Regions from separate parts of the Streptomyces sp. SAS_272 genome, predicted to be linked through region 2. Evidence: predicted binding sites of a transcription regulator. Region 2 holds the regulator's gene; the other holds the start of a gene.
The links. The regulator HrcA, encoded in region 2, represses chaperone genes, less so after heat shock. The targets are predictions, from matches to a motif close to TTNGCACTCNGNNNNNCNGAGTGCNAA.

Region 1: the regulator HrcA is predicted to act here: its motif matches at 4,997-5,023, upstream of groL (chaperonin GroEL).

Annotation. Positions count from the first base shown of each region.
Region 1 is NZ_JBMNDR010000008.1:34,790-45,312, reverse strand. Features, by position in the region: gene ACN6LD_RS08045 (hypothetical protein) at 1-122, opposite strand, end outside; gene ACN6LD_RS08040 (helix-turn-helix domain-containing protein) at 238-1,080, shown strand; gene ACN6LD_RS08035 (DUF397 domain-containing protein) at 1,061-1,252, shown strand; gene ACN6LD_RS08030 (hypothetical protein) at 1,541-2,392, shown strand; gene ACN6LD_RS08025 (Uma2 family endonuclease) at 2,452-3,132, shown strand; gene groL (chaperonin GroEL) at 3,211-4,833, opposite strand; gene ACN6LD_RS08015 (cold-shock protein) at 5,211-5,417, opposite strand; gene ACN6LD_RS08010 (MoaD/ThiS family protein) at 5,869-6,144, opposite strand; gene thrC (threonine synthase) at 6,141-7,439, opposite strand; SAM riboswitch class I at 7,458-7,613, opposite strand; gene ACN6LD_RS08000 (glucosyl-3-phosphoglycerate synthase) at 7,779-8,723, shown strand; gene ACN6LD_RS07995 (alpha,alpha-trehalose-phosphate synthase (UDP-forming)) at 8,840-10,255, shown strand; gene otsB (trehalose-phosphatase) at 10,243-10,523, opposite strand, start outside.
Region 2 is NZ_JBMNDR010000001.1:2,033-12,555, forward strand. Features, by position in the region: gene hemW (radical SAM family heme chaperone HemW) at 1-364, shown strand, start outside; gene ACN6LD_RS00015 (DUF3097 domain-containing protein) at 536-1,345, opposite strand; gene ACN6LD_RS00020 (MBL fold metallo-hydrolase) at 1,379-2,107, opposite strand; gene hrcA (heat-inducible transcriptional repressor HrcA) at 2,269-3,285, shown strand; gene dnaJ (molecular chaperone DnaJ) at 3,286-4,422, shown strand; gene ACN6LD_RS00035 (nitronate monooxygenase) at 4,580-5,716, shown strand; gene ACN6LD_RS00040 (16S rRNA (uracil(1498)-N(3))-methyltransferase) at 5,713-6,459, shown strand; gene ACN6LD_RS00045 (VOC family protein) at 6,533-6,925, shown strand; gene ACN6LD_RS00050 (hypothetical protein) at 7,031-7,522, shown strand; gene ACN6LD_RS00055 (S41 family peptidase) at 7,568-10,523, shown strand, end outside.

The DNA of each region.
Region 1 (10,523 bases), on a different contig from region 2:
GGGTCGATCCGCAGCGACGGCAGGATGATCCCCACCTCGCGCAGGGCATTCCGCAACTGCTCCAGGGCCTCCTGGACCGTCCGGGCGGGCCGATCCTCCGCCGATGTTCTGGGCATCTCCATTGCGCCGATCCCTCCACGCTGAGTGTTCCCGTTCACCACACAGCGTGGCCGCCCGGCTTCTAACCTGGCCAGATACGGCGTCCCAACAAACCCACCTGTGTGACAGGGAGTCGCCATGCCAGGACCGAAGGACCTCGATCCGTCATCGTCCCCCCGAGCACTACTGGGTGCGGAGTTGCGGCACGCCCGCGAGAAGAAGGGGCTGAGTCAGGCGAACCTGGGCGAGCTGCTGTTCGTCAGCGGCTCGTTCATCGGGCAACTGGAGGCGGGGACGCGACGGATGCTCCTGGAGTACGCCGTCAAGATCGACGAAACCCTGGGCACCAACGGCTTCTTCCGGCGCAACTGCACGGCCTCCACGAACTCCAAGTACGCACACCACTTCACCCAGGCAGTGGAAGCAGAGGAACTCGCTTCGTCGATCAGGCAGTTCACGCCCACCCTGCTTCCCGGGCTGTTGCAATCGCCTGGCTGCGCGGAGGCCCTGTTCCGCGCCTACTGGCCTACAGAACCAGACGCGAGAATCGACGAACTGGTAGCCATGCGAATGGCCCGGACCCGCCTTCTCGACGATCCAACAACCCCGTTGTTGTGGGCGGTCCTCGACGAAGCCGCCCTGCGCCGCCCTGCCGGTGGAACGGCCGTCATGGCACAGGCCCTCCAACACGTGGCGACCCTCGCCCAGCGACGGCGGATCATCATGCAGGTGCTCCCGTTCAGTGCAGGCGCCATCGGATCTCAGGTAAGCGGCATCAAGCTCATGTACTTCCCCGACGCGCCTCCGCTCTCATACGTCGAAGGCATCGACGTGGGACGCCTGATAGACGACCCGGCAACTGTCGCCCGCCATGAGCTGACGTTCGACCTGATCAGGGCCAGCGCACTCTCTCCACAGGATTCCCTGGCCCTGCTGGGATCCGTGGCAGAGGATTGGACACATGACGCGACACAGCCGTGAGTCCTGGTACAAGTCGAGCTACAGCGGTGCCGACAACGGCGACTGCCTCGAAGTCGCCGCCGGTCGCTCCCCCCTCGTCCCCGTCCGGGACTCCAAGGCCCCCCTCGGCCCGAGGCTCGTGTTCCGGGCCGAGGCGTGGTCCGCGTTCGTGGAGAACCTCAAGGCAGGCTGACCCGCCGTCCGCCGCGACCGCCCCGAGGCTCAAGCGTCCAGCGCCGAGCCCTCTTTCCAAGGAACGGGTGGAGGGCCTCAACCCACCCTCCCACCCGGCAAGTTGACGCGGAGCGACCGACTTGCCACGGAAGGTCACCACGCTCTAGCGTGCGCAGAACGAAACAGCCCCCGCCAGGTGCTACCAACACCTGCGGGGGCCTGACCTGCAAGATCGAAAGAGACTCGATCCGTGGCTGCAGCCAAGCTTAGTACTGACCCCCAGTCCGCGCACGCATCCCCGCACCCGATGGCCAATCCGGGTTACGGCAAACGAACCGCGCCGGACCAACTCGCCCGCACCCGTCACGACTTCACACACCTCCCGCCCCGTGAGGCGGCGATCGCCGCGTACCTCGACCAGCTGCCCGACGGCACGGACATCTCCGTGAAGACGCTGGCCAAGACGACGCCGTACGGCCAGTGCGCCCTGCGGACCGCCCTCAACCGCATCCAGCAGGCGGGGCACTTGAGGCGGGGCCGGGAACGCGTGGAATCGACCTCCGGCGAGTACCGCTGGATCACCCGAACGTGGTTCACCCGTACCGCACGCAACGACGGTTGGTGGGCGAGGTTCACGCGGGGTGACGCCCCCGGAGAACCACCGGACCCGGACCCGGACCCGGGGCCTGCCCCTGAAGGCACCCGCCCCACCCGCTCCCGCGCCCACATCCTCCTGGCCGCCCTCGGCCGCACGGCCCCCGCACTGTCCCTCTCCGCCGCCGACTGCGCGCGACTCGCCCCGCTGGTGGAGGAGTGGTTCGCGCGCGGGGCCACGGAGGAGACGCTCCACACCGCACTCACAGCCGGTCTGCCGACCCCGGTCCACAGCCCCGCCGCCCTGCTCCACCGCCGCCTGACGGACAAGATCCCGCCTCCGCCGCCACCGGCCCCACCCCCGCCCCGCCGTCGTCTGGAGTGCGCGGAATGCGGGGTCCCCGGACACCCGGAGGCCCTGCCAGGGGGCGTGTGCCGCGGCTGCCGAGGCGAGCACACCCCCACACGCCCCGCCGCACTCCTGCCGTCCCCCGCGATCCACGCCCGCGCGGGGGAGATCCGGGCTGCCATGTCCCTGAAACGACAGGAGAGGACACCCGTATGACGGCTCCTACGGTCCGACGACGCCACCCCGGGGCACGATGGAGGGAAGGAGGCGACGCCATGACCCCTGACATCGAAGAACGCCCTCAGATGTCCGTGGAGGACTTCGAAGAACTCGTCGAGAGAGCTCCGAGGGAGCTTCGTGACCGGCTGGGGTTTCTCGGCGGGAGGCTGTGCATCCGCCACGGGCCGCTCGACGTCGAGGAGTTCGAGGAGCTTGCTGCGTCCGCGCCTGAGACCGTGCGGCTCGAGTATGTGAACGGAAAGGTAGTAGTCAAGGCGATGCCGGACGGCAGGCACACGTCGATCTTCATGTGGCTGCTGCGCCAGTGCATGCACCAACGCCCCGATCTGGACCTAGCACCCGAGCGCGGCGTCAAAGCCGAGACATACCGAAAGGGTCGCGCCCGCACGGACGGTTTCCTCGCGCCGGTGAACCACTTCGTCGAAGACGGGGAGTGGTCCGCCCCGGACGGCACGCTGATGGCTGTGGAGATCACCTCCCACGATCGCGACACCGACCAGCGCGACCGTATCGACAAGCCCGTCGGCGACGACGGAGCGGCCATTCCCGTCTACCTCCTCGTCGACCGCGACAACAACACGGTCGTCGTGTTCAGCGAGCCCAAGGACGGCCGCTACCAGCAGTCCGTGTCCTACTCCTGGGGTGCCACCGTGCCGCTTCCGGCTCCTGTCGGTATCACCCTCGACACTGAGCAGCTCAAGCAGTTCGCCGACTGAAACGCCCGAGGGCGGCGCCCCCCGTTTCCGGGAAGTGCCGCCCTCGGTCGAAGGACAGGCGATCAACCGTCAGGTCGATCAGAAGTCCATGTCACCGCCCGGCATGCCGCCGCCGGCGGGCGCGGCGGCCTTCTCCGGCTTGTCGGCGATGACGGCCTCGGTGGTGAGGAACAGCGCGGCGATGGAGGCGGCGTTCTGCAGAGCAGAGCGCGTCACCTTCGCCGGGTCGATGATGCCCTCGGCGATCATGTCGACGTACTCACCGGTCGCGGCGTTCAGACCGTGGCCGATGGGCAGGTTGCGGACCTTCTCCACGACGACGCCGCCCTCGAGACCACCGTTGACGGCGATCTGCTTGAGCGGGGCCTCGAGCGCGATGCGCACGGCGTTGGCGCCGGTCGCCTCGTCACCCTCGAGCTCCAGCTTCTCGAAGACGGCGGAGGCCTGGATGAGCGCCACGCCACCACCGGCGACGATGCCCTCCTCGACGGCGGCCTTCGCGTTGCGGACGGCGTCCTCGATGCGGTGCTTGCGCTCCTTGAGCTCCACCTCGGTGGCGGCGCCGGCCTTGATGACCGCGACACCGCCGGCGAGCTTCGCCAGGCGCTCCTGCAGCTTCTCGCGGTCGTAGTCCGAGTCGCTGTTCTCGATCTCGGCGCGGATCTGGTTGACCCGGCCCGCGACCTGGTCCGAGTCGCCGGCACCGTCGACGATGGTCGTCTCGTCCTTGGTGATGACGACCTTGCGGGCCTTGCCGAGCAGGTCGAGGGTCGTGTTCTCGAGCTTGAGACCGACCTCCTCGGAGATGACCTCGCCACCGGTGAGGATGGCGATGTCGTTCAGCATCGCCTTGCGGCGGTCGCCGAAGCCCGGGGCCTTGACCGCGACGGACTTGAAGGTGCCGCGGATCTTGTTGACGACCAGGGTCGACAGGGCCTCGCCCTCGACGTCCTCGGCGATGATCAGCAGCGGCTTGCCGCCCTGCATGACCTTCTCGAGGAGCGGGAGCAGGTCCTTGACGTTGGCGATCTTGGAGTTCGCGATCAGGATGTACGGGTCGTCGAGGACGGCCTCCATACGCTCCATGTCGGTGGCGAAGTACGCCGAGATGTAGCCCTTGTCGAAGCGCATGCCCTCGGTGAGCTCGAGCTCCAGACCGAAGGTCTGCGACTCCTCGACCGTGATGACGCCTTCCTTGCCGACCTTGTCCATCGCCTCGGCGATGAGCTCGCCGATCTGGGTGTCGGCGGCGGAGATGGAGGCCGTGGAGGCGATCTGCTCCTTGGTCTCGACATCCTTCGCCTGCTCGAGCAGGGCGCCGGAGACGGCCTCGACGGCCTTCTCGATGCCACGCTTGAGAGCCATCGGGTTGGCGCCGGCGGCTACGTTGCGCAGGCCTTCCTTGACGAGGGCCTGGGCGAGGACGGTCGCGGTGGTCGTGCCGTCACCGGCGACGTCGTCCGTCTTCTTCGCGACTTCCTTGACCAGCTCGGCGCCGATCTTCTCGTACGGGTCCTCGAGCTCGATCTCCTTGGCGATGGAGACACCATCGTTGGTGATCGTGGGGGCGCCCCACTTCTTCTCGAGGACGACGTTGCGGCCCTTGGGGCCGAGCGTCACCTTGACGGCGTCCGCGAGCTGGTTCATGCCGCGCTCGAGGCCGCGCCGCGCCTCCTCGTCGAACGCGATGATCTTGGCCATGTGAAGTGGTCCCTCCAGGACTGGGGGTGATTCCTTCGGACCGCGCCCGCGCCCGCGACGGACGGCTCGCCGGCCGTGTGGTTCCTTGCCCCACCTGGCCTGCGGGCCTCACCGACCCGGTCCTTCGTTGTCACTCTCACCTTCAGAGTGCTAACGCCAATGATTAGCACTCGCCCATGCCGAGTGCAAGCGCCTCGGGAGGATCCGCAGGTGAACAGGGGGCGTCCGGGCCCGCCGTCTGCGGCCGGCCGAGGGGTCGAGGAGGCCCGCCCCTGGACTCGCTCCCGCTTCCGGGCATGCCGAAGGGCTCGCACCCCGGGAGGCGCGAGCCCTTCGAAGATGAAACAGAAGAACGACGCTGTCAGTCGGCGCGTGCTTCAGCCGGTCGCAAGACGGACCATGTCCGCCTGCGGCCCTTTCTGGCCCTGCGAGATCTCGAAATCGACCCGCTGACCCTCTTCCAGGGTGCGGTAGCCGTCCATCTGAATCGCGCTGTAGTGGACGAATACATCCGCACCACCGTCGACCGCGATGAAGCCGTACCCCTTCTCCGCGTTGAACCACTTGACGGTGCCCTGAGCCATGCCTAACTCCCCTATTACTGGCCCTTGCACAGATCCACACTTCGTGGATCCGGGTCAGACCTCACCCCCCAGTTGGTTGGGGGCGTGCGCCGGAACGCGTCGACCGCGGCTGAATGTATCTGCCCAACTGCCGTCTGCAACAGGTCACTCGGACGAGAATTCTGGACGTGCGAGATCCGGAATGTGGCGCAAATTCGCCAGAATTCAGGGCAAGTCGGGCCCTGCAAAAGCCACAAAAGCCACGAAAGCAGCGCGTACTTTGGCTGCTTCTTGTCGGGCGCGGGCGGAAATAAAAGGCTCCGGAACCGGTGATCAGGACCGGGTTCCCCAACTGTACCGCGCTCAACCACTCTGAATTGCCCCCTCCGCTTCTATCGCGGAGAGGGCAATTCGATGAACTCTCGGTAATCGCTGTTACCGACGGTTACTACCGGCGGGTACTGACCGACGGTCAGCCACCTGCGACGGCCGGAATGATCGAGATGCCGGCGCCGGCCGGAGTCGCCGTCTCGAGACCCTGCTCGAAGCGGACGTCGTCGTCGTTCACGTACACGTTGACGAACCGGCGCAGCTTGCCCTGGTCGTCCAGGACGCGCGCGGCGATGCCGGTGTGGTTCTTCTCCAGGTCGGAGATGACCTCGCCGAGGGTCGCGCCCTCGGCCGAGACCTCGGCCCGGCCGCCGGTGTAGGTGCGCAGGATGGTCGGGATGCGAACAGTGACGCTCATGATGCGAGGCCAGCCTCTCGGAAAGAGTCCAGGTTCGGGCGGATGGTCGCGGTGAGTCCGGTGCCGGCCACCGCGTCCAGGGTCTTCAGGCCGTCGCCGGTGTTCAGGACGACGGTGGTCTTCGTCGGGTCCAGCAGACCGCTCTCGATCAACTTCTTCGTCACGCCCACGGTCACGCCGCCGGCGGTCTCCGCGAAGATGCCCTCGGTGCGCGCCAGCAGCTTGATCGCGTCGACGACCTGCTCGTCGTTCACGTCCTCCACCGCGCCGCCGGTCCGCCGCGCGATGTCGAGGACGTACGGGCCGTCCGCCGGGTTGCCGATGGCCAGCGACTTGGCGATGGTGTTCGGCTTCTGGGGGCGGACCACGTCGTGCCCCGCCTTGTAGGCCACGGACACCGGGGAGCAGCCCTCCGCCTGCGCGCCGAAGATCTTGTACGGCCTGTCCTCGACCAGCCCGAGCTTGATCAGCTCCTGAAGGCCCTTGTCGATCTTCGTGAGCTGGGAGCCGGACGCGATGGGCACCACCAGCTGGTCGGGCAGCCGCCAGCCGAGCTGCTCGCAGATCTCGTACGCCAGCGTCTTCGAGCCCTCGGCGTAGTACGGCCGCAGGTTGACGTTGACGAAGCCCCAGCCCTCGCCCGCCGGGTCGCCGATGAGCTCGGAGCAGAAGCGGTTGACGTCGTCGTAGTTGCCCTCGATGCCGACGAGCTCGCCGCCGTAGATCGCGGCCATGACGACCTTGCCCTGCTCCAGGTCGTGCGGGATGAAGACGCACGAGCGGAACCCGGCGCGGGCGGCGGCGGCGCCCACGGCGCCGGCCAGGTTGCCCGTGGAGGAGCAGGAGAGCGTGGTGAAGCCGAACGCGCGGGCGGCCTCGATGGCCTGGGCGACGACCCGGTCCTTGAAGGAGTGGGTCGGGTTGCCGGAGTCGTCCTTGACGAAGAGCTTGCCGGCGTCGACGCCCAGCTCGCGGGCGAGGTTGTCGGCCTGCACGAGCTTGGTCCAGCCGGGGTTGATGTTCGGCTTGTCGGCCACGTCCGCCGGGACGGGCAGCAACGGCGCGTAGCGCCAGATGTTCGCGGGTCCCGCCTCGATGCGCTTGCGCAGCTCCTCCGTGTCGTAGGAGGAGAAGTCGTACGCGATCTCGAGCGGGCCGAAACACTCCTCGCACGCGAAGACCGGACCGAGGGGGACGCGGTGGCCGCACTCGCGGCAGCTCAACGCGGTGGCCGGACCGAGGTCGACAGCGGAGGTCGTAGAGTCCGTGGTGCTTGCAACAGTCTGCGCAGCCATGTGAGGCGAGGCCCTTTCTCCTCATCTTCCTCACGACGCACTTCGCCGTGAGACGGATTTGGCACCTTCCCGAGCCGGGAGCCTCGCTGAACGATCAACACTGATCTACGAGAACCGACTGGAGGGTTGCCGGGGCTTCATCGGGCCGTGTCCCTCTGCCCCTCTGGATGAGCGGTATTCGGTTGTTGATCTGTACGCGCCGACGACCCTGACATGCGATGGTCAGCCGCGTTGTTCAAGACTGTAACCGAAGGCCAGGACAGTTGAGATAGTCGTCCGAACCGCGAGATGGATCACGCAGGACCGTACTCGCCGAGAGAACGCAGAGGAGCCGCCGACGTGCTGGAAGAAGTCGAGCGCTGGCTGAGCACCCGTTCCTGGTCCCTGACGGACCGCCCACTGCACCGGATTCTCGCCGCCAAACAGCGCACGGGCCAGTCGGTGAGCGTCGTGCTGCCCGCGCTCAACGAGGAGGAGACGGTCGGCGAGATCGTCGCCGTGATCCGTCACGACCTCATGCTGCAGGTCCCCCTCGTCGACGAGCTCGTCGTCGTCGACTCCGGATCGACCGACCGCACGTCCGAGGTCGCCGCGGCCGCGGGCGCGCGCGTCGTCCACCGCGACGAGATACTCCCCCGCCTGCCCGCCGTGCCCGGCAAGGGCGAGGTGCTGTGGCGTTCGCTGCTGGTCACCCGCGGGGACGTGGTCTGCTTCGTCGACGCCGACCTGCGCGAGTTCTCCTCCGACTTCGTCTCGGGGATCGTCGGCCCGCTGCTCACCGATCCGGACGTGGACCTGGTCAAGGCCATGTACGACCGTCCGCTGGGCGGTGCGGCCGGTCAGGGCGGACGGGTCACCGAACTGATGGCCCGCCCCCTGCTCAACATGCACTGGCCGCAGCTCGCCGGGTTCGTGCAGCCGCTCGGCGGCGAGTACGCGGCCCGCCGGAGCCTGCTGGAACAGCTGCCCTTCCCCGTGGGGTACGGCGTGGAACTGGGCATGCTGGTCGACGCCCTGCACCTGGTGGGCCTCGACGCCCTCGCCCAGGTCGACGTCGGCGTGCGCAAGCATCGCCACCAGGACGGCCAGGCTCTGGGCCGGATGGCGGCGGCGATCTACCGCACCGCCCAGCTGCGGCTGGCCCGCGGCCATCTGGTCCGCCCCGCCCTCACCCAGTTCGAGCGCGGCCCGGACGGCTTCGAACCGCACACCTACTCCGTCGACACGGAGGAACGCCCCCCGATGGCGGACGTCTCGGAGTACGCGCGACGCAGGGTGGCCTGAGCGCGTGCCCGGCCTCCTGCGCAGGGCGCCGGCAGCGGCGACACGGCCGGATACGACCCCTCCACTCAGCGCGACCGTACGTTTGAGCGTTTACAGAGCGGGCTAGGTTGAGGCTTATGGCTTCCACGCACGACACGTCTGCCGCCCGGGGCGCCGAGGTGCTGGTCGCGTCCAACCGCGGTCCGGTCTCCTACGAGGTACGCGAGGACGACTCGCTGCACGCCAAACGCGGCGGCGGCGGACTGGTCTCCGGCCTGTCGGCCATCGGACCCGACGCGGGCGCGCTCTGGGTGTGCTCGGCGCTCTCCGACGGCGACCGGGAGGCGGTGCGGCGCGGGGTCGGCGAGGAGGGCGTGCGCATGCTGCCCGTCCCCGCCGACGTGCACGCCGACGCGTACAACGGCATCGCCAACTCGGTGCTCTGGTTCGTCCACCACCTGCTGTACCAGACCCCGCTGGAGCCGGTCTTCGACGCGGAGTTCCGCCGACAGTGGGCCGCGTACGAGACGTACAACCGGGCCTTCGCCGAGGCGCTCGCGCAGGAGGCGGCGGACGGCGCGGCCGTGCTGGTCCAGGACTACCACCTGTGTCTCGTCCCCGGCATGCTCCGCGAACTCCGTCCCGACCTGCGGATCGGGCACTTCTCGCACACGCCGTGGGCTCCCCCGGACTACTTCGCCCTGCTCCCGCGGGACATCCGTGAGCAGCTGCTGCGGGGCATGCTCGGCGCGGACCGGCTGGGCTTCCTCACCCGGCGCTGGGCGGACGCCTTCACCGCGTGCTGCGAGCAGTCCACCGGGGGCCTGGGCGGCGCCGAGGTCGGCGTGCACGGTCTCGGCGCGGACGCCGACTTCCTGCGCGAGCGCGCGCACCGGCCGGACGTCGAGGAGCGCATGGCGGCACTGCGCGAGGAGATCGGCCAGGGACGCAAGGCGATCGTCCGCGTCGACCGCACCGAGCTGTCCAAGAACATCGTGCGCGGGCTCCTGGCCTACCGGCAGCTGCTCGACGACCAGCCGCAGTGGCGCGAACGCGTCGTCCACGTGGCCTTCGCCTACCCCTCCCGCCAGGACCTCGCCGTCTACCGGGACTACATGGCCGAGGTGCAGCGCCTGACGGACGAGATCAACGCGGGCTACGGCACGCCCGGCTGGACCCCCGTGCTGCTGAACCTCAAGGACGACTTCGCCCGCTCCCTGGCCGCCTACCGCCTCGCGGACGTGGCGCTGGTCAACCCGATCCGCGACGGCATGAACCTGGTCGCCAAGGAGGTCCCGGTCGTCTCCGACGAGGGCTGCGCGCTGGTGCTGTCGCGCGAGGCGGGCGCGTACTGGGAGCTGCGCGAGGACGCGATCACGGTGAACCCGTACGACGTCCTCGAGACCGCCCGCGCCCTGCACCAGGCGCTGTCCATGGCGCCGGAGGAGCGGGCCGAGCGCACGAAGCGGCTGTCCGCCGCGGCGACCGCGCTGCCCCCGGCCCGCTGGTTCCTGGACCAGCTGGACGCCCTGCGCGCGATTCAGCCGAGCTGAGCGGCCAGCTGCCGCAGCAGCCGGACGACCCCGGCGGGCCCGTCGACGACGAGGTCCGCACGCTCGGCCAGTTCCCCGACCTCCGTGCTGCCGCTGCACACCAGCAGGCCGGGGACGCCGTCGGCGCGCAGTTTCTCCACGGCGGCGAAGGCGGGGAGGTCGCCGAGGTCGTCGCCGGCGTAGAGCACGGACCGGGCGCCCGTCTCGCGGACGTGGTCCAGCAGGGCCACGCCCTTGTCCATGCCCGGCGGGCGCAGCTCCAGGACCA
Region 2 (10,523 bases):
GTACTGGCGCGGCGCCGACTGGTGGGGCGCCGGGCCGGGCGCACACTCGCACGTCGGCGGGGTGCGCTGGTGGAACGTCAAGCATCCGGGGGCGTACGCGGCGGCGCTGGCGGCGGGCCGCTCCCCGGGCGCGGGCCGGGAGCTGCTGTCCGACGAGGACCGCAGGGTGGAGCGGATCCTGCTGGAGCTGCGGCTGCGCGAGGGGGCGCCGCTCGACCTGCTCCGGCCCGCGGGGCTCTCGGCGTCCCGCCGGGCGCTGGGGGAGGGGCTGCTGGAGGGCGGACCGTACGACGAGGGACGCGCGGTGCTCACGTTGCGCGGCCGGCTGCTGGCCGACGCGGTGGTACGGGATCTGGTGGACTGATCCCCCGGGGAGCGAACCGGTGCGCGAGGCGGGCCGTGGCCGGGGTGTGCGGGCGGACGTCAGGCCCCGCCGTCCGTGACGGAAGCGGGCTGTGGCCGGGATGTGCGGGCGGACGTCAGGCACCGCCGTCCGTGACGGAAGCGGGCCGTGGCCCGGGCGTGCGGACGGACGTCAGGCGCCGCCGTCGGTGACGAAGTCGATCAGTTCCTCGACGCGGCCCAGCAGCTCCGGCTCCAGGTCCTTGTAGGAGCCGACCCGCTTCAGGATCGCCTGCCACACCGCCCCGGTGTTCTCCGACGGCCAGCCCAGCGCCCGGCACACTCCCGTCTTCCAGTCCTGGCCGTGCGGGACGCGCGGCCACCCGGCGATCCCCAGGGACGCCGGTTTCACGGCCTCCCAGATGTCGATGTACGGGTGGCCGACGACCAGCGCGTGCTCGCTGGTCACCGCCTGCGCGATGCGCCACTCCTTCGTCCCCGGCACCAGGTGGTCCACCAGGACGCCGAGCCGGGCGTCCGGTCCGGGGCCGAACTCGGCCACGATCGAGGGCAGGTCGTCCACCCCTTCCAGGTACTCCACGACCACGCCCTCGACGCGCAGATCGTCGCCCCACACCTTCTCGACCAGCTCGGCGTCGTGCCGGCCCTCGACGTAGATACGGCCGGCCCGCGCGACACGCGCGCGGGCGCCGGGGACGGCGACCGAACCCGAGGCGGTGCGGGCGGGACGGGAGGGCCCCGCGGCGGGCCTCACCAGGGTCACCACCCTGCCCTCCAGCAGGAAGCCGCGCGGCTCGAGCGGGAACACCCGGTGCTTGCCGAAGCGGTCCTCCAGGGTCACCGTGCCCGCCTCGCAGCGGATCACCGCGCCGCAGAAACCGGTGCCGGGCTCCTCCACCACCAGGCCGGGCTCCGCCGCGACCTCGGGAACCGGCGCCGGCTTCTTCCAGGGAGGGGTCAGGTCGGCGGAGTACTGGCGCATTCGGATGACGATAGGAGAATCCCCGGGGCGGGATTACGGCGACACGCCGAATCGTGCCGCCAGCGCGTCCCGCTGTGCCCGTACGAACGCCGCGTCCACCACGGCCCCGTGACCGGGCACGTACCGCGCGTCCTCGCCGCCGAGGTCGAGGAGCCGGTCCAGGGCGGCGGGCCAGCGCGACGGCACCGCGTCCGGGCCGGCCTGCGGATCGCCGGACTCCTCGACCAGGTCGCCGCAGAAGACCGTCTCGGGCTCGCCGGCCGCCGCACCCGGGACGAGGACCACCAGATCATGGGCGGAGTGGGCGGGGCCCACGTTCGCCAGCAGGACCTGCCGGCCGGCGCCCAGGTCGAGCGTCCACTCCCCGGAGACGAAATGGCGGGGCCGTACGAGCGTGTCCGCGGCCTCGGTCGCCGCGGCCTCGTCCACGCCCTGCCGCACCGCGTCCTCCCGCAGCTCGTCGGCCGGCACGGAGTCGATGCCCACCGCCCCGAACACCTCCGCGCCGGCGAACGCCGCCGCACCCAGCACATGGTCGAAATGGGGGTGTGTGAGCGCGAGATGGGTCACACGTCCGCCGGCGAGCCGCTCGGCCTGCGCCCGCAGCAGCGCGCCCTCCGCCAGCGTCGATCCGGCGTCGATCACCAGCGCCGTGCCCGCCCCGACGACCAGCCCCACCGTGCAGTCCCAGCCCGGCAGCCGGCACCGGCCCACCCCGGCCGCGACCCGCTCCCATCCCAGCTCTTCCCAAGTCATCGTCATGCCGCGACGCTAGCTGCACGGCATCCGTGCCGGGGCCGACCTTGCCCCGGGTGTACCCCACAGCCGTACACTGGCCGGGGAACGCTGGCACTCGAATGTGAAGAGTGCCAAAGGCGAGGGCCCAGGGGACTGGGGGACGACATTCTGGAGGTGTGCGCGCGATGCTGAGTGAACGCAGGCTCCAGGTGCTGCGCGCCATCGTCCAGGACTACGTCGGCACCGAGGAGCCGGTGGGGTCCAAGGCGCTCACCGAGCGGCACAACCTCGGCGTCTCCCCGGCGACGGTCCGCAACGACATGGCCGCCCTGGAGGACGAGGGGTACATCGCCCAGCCGCACACCAGCGCCGGGCGGATCCCCACGGACAAGGGCTACCGGCTCTTCGTCGACAAGCTGGCCGGCGTCAAGCCGATGACCGGCCCCGAGCGGCGCGCCATCCAGAACTTCCTGGACGGCGCGGTCGACCTCGACGACGTCGTGGCGCGGACGGTACGGCTGCTCGCGCAGCTCACCCGGCAGGTCGCCGTCGTGCAGTACCCGTCCCTGACCCGCTCGACCGTGCGGCACGTGGAGCTCCTCTCCCTCGCGCCGGCACGCCTGATGCTGGTGCTGATCACGGACACCGGGCGGGTCGAGCAGCGGCTGGTGGACTGCCCGGCGCCCTTCGGGGAGTCCTCGCTGGCGGATCTGCGCGCGCGGCTGAACAGCCGGGTGGCGGGCCGCCGCTTCAGCGACGTGCCTCGGCTGGTGGAGGACCTGCCGGACGCCTTCGAGGCGGAGGACCGCGGCACGGTGACGACGGTGCTCTCCACGTTGCTGGAGACGCTCGTCGAAGAGAACGAGGAGCGGCTGATGATCGGCGGAACCGCCAATCTCACCCGCTTCGGACATGACTTTCCCCTCACCATCCGGCCCGTCCTGGAGGCCCTCGAGGAGCAGGTCGTGCTCCTCAAACTCCTTGGCGAGGCGGGGGATTCGGGCATGACCGTACGCATCGGTCACGAGAACGCCTACGAGGGACTCAACTCCACTTCCGTGGTGTCGGTCGGCTACGGTTCGGGCGGCGAGGCAGTCGCCAAACTCGGCGTGGTCGGACCGACCCGCATGGATTACCCGGGAACGATGGGAGCGGTACGAGCGGTGGCACGGTACGTCGGACAGATCCTGGCGGAGTCGTAAGTGGCCACGGACTACTACGCCGTCCTCGGCGTGCGCCGCGACGCGTCGCAGGAAGAGATCAAGAAGGCCTTCCGGAGGCTCGCGCGCGAGCTGCACCCGGACGTCAACCCGGATCCGAAGACCCAGGAGCGGTTCAAGGAGATCAACGCCGCCTACGAGGTGCTGTCGGACCCGCAGAAGAAGCAGGTCTACGACCTCGGCGGCGACCCGCTGTCCCAGGCGGGCGGCGGTGGCGCCGGCGGCTTCGGGGCGGGGGGCTTCGGCAACTTCTCCGACATCATGGACGCGTTCTTCGGCACGGCGTCGCAGCGTGGGCCCCGCTCGCGCACCCGGCGCGGCCAGGACGCGATGATCCGGCTGGAGATCGACCTCGAGGAGGCGGCCTTCGGCACCACGAAGGACCTCCAGGTCGACACGGCGATCGTCTGCACGACGTGCAGCGGCGAGGGCGCGGCCCCCGGCACCAGCGCTCAGACGTGTGACATGTGCCGCGGCCGCGGCGAGGTGTCGCAGGTGACCCGGTCGTTCCTGGGCCAGGTCATGACGTCGCGGCCGTGTCCGCAGTGCCAGGGCTTCGGCACCGTCGTGCCGACCCCGTGTCCCGAGTGCGCGGGCGACGGGCGTGTGCGCTCGCGCCGCACCCTGACGGTGAAGATCCCGGCCGGCGTCGACAACGGCACCCGGATCCAGCTCGCGGGCGAGGGGGAGGTCGGCCCCGGCGGCGGCCCCGCCGGCGACCTGTACGTGGAGATCCACGAGCTGCCGCACGCGCAGTTCCAGCGGCGCGGCGACGACCTGCACTGCACGGTGACCCTGCCGATGACGGCGGCGTCCCTCGGCACCAAGGTGCCCCTGGAGACGCTGGACGGCCTGGAGGAGGTCGACATCCGGCCCGGCACCCAGTCCGGCCAGTCGATCCCGCTGCACAGCCGGGGCGTCACGCATCTGCGCGGCGGCGGGCGCGGCGACCTCATCGTGCACGTCGAGGTGCAGACCCCGACGAAGCTCGATCCCGAGCAGGAGCGGCTGCTGCGGGAGCTGGCGAAGCTGCGGGGCGAGGAGCGGCCCACGGGGCAGTTCCAGCCCGGACAGCAGGGACTGTTCTCCCGGCTCAAGGACGCGTTCAACGGACGGTGACGGTGGAGGTGCGGCGGGCGGCAGTCTCTTCCGCCCGCCGTGCCTTTCCCCTCCTCCCGGACGGGCCGGGGGTGCGCGCCGACGACTGAATCTCCCGGCACGTGCCGAGGGGAAGGGCCGATTCGGACTTGTCCTGAGGACGTGACAACATGCCGCCATGTCCTCCGCGCTGACCGGTCTCCTCCCTCACCCGATCGTGCAGGCCCCCATGGCGGGCGGTGTCTCCGTCCCGCAGCTCGTGGCCGCCGTGTCCGAGGCGGGCGGACTCGGATTCCTGGCAGCCGGGTACAAGACCGCCGACGGCATGTACCAGGACATCAAGCAGCTGCGGAGCCTCACCAGCCGCCCCTTCGGCGTCAACCTCTTCATGCCGCAGCCCGAGTACCCCGGCGCGAGCACCGGCTCCACCGGAGCGGCCCAGGCCGCGCTCCCCGCTGCCGGCGCCGTTGACGTCTACGCCCACCAGCTCGCCGGTGAGGCCGTCTGGTACGACACCGAGCTCGGTGACCCGGACAGCGGCCGCGACGACGGGTACGACGCCAAGCTGGCGGTTCTGCTGGACAACCCGGTGCCGGCGGTGTCCTTCCACTTCGGCGTCCCGAGCGGCGAGGCGCTGGAGTCGCTGCGCCGCGCGGGAACGTTCACGCTGGTCACGGCGACCACCGTCGAGGAGGCCCTCGCGGTGGAGCGGGCCGGCGCGGACGCGGTCGTCGTGCAGGGCGTGGAGGCCGGCGGACACCAGGGCAGCCACCGGGACAACCCCGAGAACGACGGCTGCGGCATCGGCCTGCTCTCCCTGGTCGCCCAGGTCCGGGAGTCCGTGAGCCTGCCGGTCGTCGCCGCCGGCGGCATCATGCGCGGCAGCCAGATCGCCGCGGTCCTCGCGGCCGGCGCGAGCGCGGCACAGCTGGGCACCGCGTTCCTCGCCACACCCGAGTCCGGCGCGCACGCCGTGCACAAGCAGGCGCTGACCAACCCCCTGTTCGTGCGCACCGAGCTGACCCGCGCCTTCTCCGGCCGCCCGGCCCGCGGCCTGGTCAACCGCTTTCTGCGCGAGCACGGCCCGTACGCGCCCGCCGCCTACCCGGAGGTGCACCACCTCACCGTGCCGCTGCGCAAGGCGGCGGCCAAGGCGGGGGACGCCCAGGGGATGGCGCTGTGGGCGGGGCAGGGCCACCGGATGGCCCGCGAACTGCCCGCCGGACGACTGGTGGAGGTGCTGGTGACCGAACTCGCCGCGGCGCGGACAGCGTTGTCGCAGGGCTTCGCGGCCGACGAGGGCGGCGCCCGATGACCGCTCCCGTCTTCGTCGTCGACGAAATCCCGCACGGTCGGACCGAGTTCGTGCTGGACGGACCCGAAGGCCGGCACGCCGTCTCGGTGAAGCGCCTGCGGGCCGGCGAGGACATCGTCCTCACCGACGGCGCCGGACGCTGGGCGGAGGCCGAGGTCGTCGCCGCCGAGGGCAAGGACCGGCTGGTCGTGCGGCTGGGCGAGACGGTCGAGGAGCCCGTCGAGACGCCGCGGATCACCGTCGTGCAGGCCCTGCCCAAGGGCGACCGGGGCGAGCTGGCCGTCGAGACGATGACCGAGACCGGCGTCGACAAGATCGTGCCGTGGGCGGCCGCGCGCTGCATCACCCAGTGGAGGGGCGAGCGCGGAGCGAAGGCGCTCGCCAAGTGGCGGGCCACCGCCCGCGAGGCCGGCAAGCAGTCCCGCCGGGTCCGCTTCCCCGAGGTCGCGGAGGCGTCGACCGCCCGCCAGGTGGCCGCGCTGCTCGCCCGGGCCGACTTCGCCGCCGTCCTGCACGAGGACCGCGACTACGGCAGCGAGCCGCTGGCCGCCGCCGAACTCCCCGCCGAGGGCGAGATCGTGCTCGTGGTGGGCCCCGAAGGGGGCGTGTCGCCCGAGGAGTTGGCCCTCTTCGAGGAGGCGGGCGCGAAGGCGTACCGGCTCGGCCGGAGCGTGCTGCGCACCTCGACCGCCGGCACGGCGGCCGCGGCCCTCGTCCTGGGCCGCACCGGCCGCTGGTCCTGACCGCCCGCCCGTCTGTCCGCTCGTACGGCGGCCAGGCCTTGCCCGTCCGCCCGCCCGCCCTTCGGAGGTCAACGTGGAACTCGTCCAAGTCAGGCTGCTGGTCAGGGACTTCGCCCTCTGCTACCGCTTCTACGCCGACGTCCTCGGGCTGAAGCCGCAGTCGGGCGCGGAGCAGGGGCCGTACGAGAAGTTCAGCCCCGCCACCGGGTCGGCGGGCATCGCGATCCAGGACCGCGCGATGATGGCGGAGGTGCTCGGCGAGCTGGGCGACGCGGCGAACGGGCACCGTTCCCTCGTGGTGCTGCGCGTCGACGACCTGGACTCCTACTGCGCGGGCGTCACCGCCCGTGGCGCCGCCCTGATCCACGGCCCCGCTCCGATGACCGACCGTATGCGCGTCGCCCACCTCAAGGACCCGGAGGGGAACCTGGTGGAGCTTCAGGAATGGCTGCTGCTGCGCGGCTGAGCGCGACGGCGGTGAACAGCCCCCGCCCGTCCGGCTCATCGTCCGCGCGGAACGTGACCGCATACGGGCTACCGCAGGGCCGCCCCGAGTGGCACGCTGCCCTTCATGGGGGCATCGAGGCGTGATCGGCTGCTTCCGGCGGTGGCGGTCGTGTTCGCGGCGGTCGGCGTCGTGGCGTGCGAGCCGGGCGGGTTGAGCACCATGTCCGTGGCGCACACCACCGACGAGGCGGCGACGGCCGAGATCCAGCGACGGCACGTGGACGTGCGCTGGCTGACGTGCACGGCTCAGTACAAGGACGAGAAGAAGGCGGCCGCCGTCGCCGCCGTCGACTGCCGGGGCAAGACCTCCGACGGACGCGACATCACGGTCGAGGGCCGGGTCGCGCGGGCGGTCGACGGGGCCTGTGTGCGGGGGGACCTCACCGCGGTCGTCGGCCGGAAGCAGCTGTTCCGGGTGAGCGGGCTCGGCGACTGCAAGTCCGCGACGCCGTCGCCGGTCAAGCCGTCCGGTTCCGCCGCGCCCGGCGCCCGGCCGACCGTCACCGTGACGGTCACCGTCACCCAGACCGTCGGCGCGGGCGGCGCGGGGAAGTGACCGAAACCCCTGACCAGCGGGCCCGGCGATGCATACAGTGATCCGGTGACCCAGTCCGCGACGCCTGCCGCGTATCTCAGATTCCCGCACCTGCACGGCGAATTGGCGGCCTTCGTCGCCGAGGACGACGTGTGGCTCGCGCCCCTCGACGGCGGCCGCGCCTGGCGGGTCAGCTCCGACAACACGCCGGTCTCCTCGCCGCGCATCTCGCCCGACGGCGCCACCGTCGCCTGGACGTCCACCCGTGACGGCGCGCCCGAGGTGCACATCGCCCCCGTCGACGGCGGGCCCTCGACCCGGCTGACGTACTGGGGCAACGCGCAGACCCGGGTGCGCGGCTGGACCCCGGACGGCCGGGTCCTCGCCGTCAGCACCTACGACCAGGCGACCCTGCGGCGCAGCTGGGCCCGCGCCGTCCCGGTGGACGGCGGACCGGCGGCGACCCTGCCGTACGGGCCGGTCGGCACGGTCGCCCACGGCCCGCACACCGTGCTGCTGTCCGCGTCGATGGGCCGCGAGGCCGCCCACTGGAAGCGCTACCGGGGCGGCACCGCGGGCAAGCTGTGGATCGACCGGGAGGGCGACGGGGACTTCGTCCGACTGCACGAGGAGCTGGACGGCAACATCGAGTGCCCGGTGTGGGCCGGGGACCGTATCGCGTTCCTCTCCGACCACGAGGGCACGGGTGCGCTGTACTCCTCCCTCGCCGACGGCTCCGACCTGCGCCGGCACACGCCGCACGGGGGCGCCTCCCGCTCGGGCGAAGCCGAGAGCGGGGAAGGCTTCTACGCACGCCAGGCCGCCGGCGACGGCACCCGGATCGTGTACATGTCCGCAGGTGAGCTGTGGCTGCTCGACGACCTCGACGGGGCCGAACCGCGCCGCCTCGACGTCCGGCTCGGCGGCCAGCGCACCGACCGCCGCCCCTACCCGGTCGCCGCCTCCCGGTGGTTGGGCGGGGCCGCGCCCGACCACACCGCGCGCGGCAGCGCCGTCGAGGTGCGTGGCGCCGTCCACTGGGTCACCCACCGGTCGGGGCCCGCCCGGGTGCTCGCCGCCGAACCCGGCGTGCGGGCCCGGCTGCCGCGCACCTTCCGCACGGAGGGGGAGGAGTGGGCGGTGTGGGTGACCGACGCCGAGGGGGAGGACGCGCTGGAGTTCGCCCCGGCGACCGGCGCGGCCTCCGGCGCCACCCCGCGCCGGCTCGCCGCCGGACGGCTCGGCCGGGTCCTCGAGCTCGCCATGGCGCCCGACGGCAGCCGGGCCGCGGTCGCCGCGCACGACGGACGGCTGCTGCTCGTCGAGCGGGAGACCGGAGAGGTCCGCGAGGTCGACAGCAGCCCCGACGGCGAGGTGTCCGACCTGGTCTTCTCACCGGACTCGGCCTGGCTCGCCTGGTCGCACCCAGGGCCGCGGCCGCTCAGCCAGCTCAAGCTCGCCAACGTCACCGACCTGTCGGTCACCGAGGCGACCCCGCTGCGCTTCCGCGACTACGCGCCGGCCTTCACCCTGGACGGCAAGCACCTCGCGTTCCTCTCCACACGCGCCTTCGACCCGGTCTACGACGAGCACGTCTTCGACCTCTCCTTCGTGGCCGGCGCCCGCCCGCACCTCATCACGCTCGCGGCGACCACCCCCTCGCCCTTCGGCCCGCAGCGGCACGGCAAGCCGTTCGAGGCTCCCGACAAGGAGGAGACGCCCGACAGCGAGGGCACCCCCGCCACCCGTATCGACCTCGAGGGCCTCGCCGACCGGATAGTGCCCTTCCCGGTCGAGGCCGGCCGCTACTCCGGGCTGGCCGCGGCGAAGGACGGCGTGCTGTGGCTGCGGCATCCCGTGCACGGCGTCCTCGGGGCCTCCCGCGCCACCCCGGACGACCCCGGCCCGGACACCGAGCTGGAGCGCTACGACCTCGTCCACCTGCGCGTCGAGCACCTCGCGGCGGACGCCGACCGCTTCGAGGTCAGCGGCGACGGCAAGCGGCTGCTGCTGTGGACCGACGGCAAGCTCAAGGTCGTCCCCAGCGACCGGCGCGCCTCGGGCGACGAGGACAGCGACAGCAACGTCACCGTCGACCTCGGCCGGATCCGCCGCGTCGTGGACCCGTCCGCCGAGTGGCGGCAGATGTACGACGAGACCGGCCGGATCATGCGGGACAACTTCTGGCGGCCCGACCTCGGCGGCGTCGACTGGGACGGCGTCCTCGACCGCTACCGGCCCGTGCTGGAGCGGGTCGCGACCCACGACGACCTCGTCGACCTGCTGTGGGAGCTGCACGGCGAGCTCGGCACCTCGCACGCCTACGTCTCACCGCGCGGCGGCCACCGCGGGGGCGCCCGGCAGGGTCTGCTCGGCGCGGACGTCTCCCGTCACGCGGACGGCAGTTGGCGCATCGACCGGGTGCTGCCGTCGGAGACCTCCGACCCCGACGCCCGTTCCCCGCTCGCCGCGCCCGGCGTCGCCGTGCGGGCCGGCGACGCGATCGTCGCCGTCGGCGGGCAGCCGGTGGACCCGGTCACCGGGCCCGGGCCGCTGCTGGTCGGCACGGCCGGCAAGGTCGTCGAGCTGACGGTGTCGCCGTCCGGCGGGGGCGAGCCGCGGCACGCCGTCGTCGTCCCCGTCGCCGACGAGGAGGCGCTGCGCTACCACGCGTGGGTCGCGGACCGGCGGGCGTACGTGCACGAGGCGTCGGGCGGCCGCCTGGGCTATCTGCACGTGCCCGACATGCAGGCGCCGGGCTGGGCGCAGATCCACCGCGACCTGCGGGTCGAGGTGGCGCGGGAGGGCCTGGTCGTGGACGTCCGGGAGAACCGCGGCGGGCACACCTCCCAGCTGGTCGTCGAGAAGCTCGCCCGGCGCATCGTCGGCTGGGACGTGCCGCGCGGCATGCGGGCGTCCAGCTATCCGGAGGACGCGCCGCGGGGGCCCGTGGTCGCCGTCGCCAACGAGTTCTCCGGGTCGGACGGGGACATCGTCAACGCGGCGATCAAGGCGCTCGGCA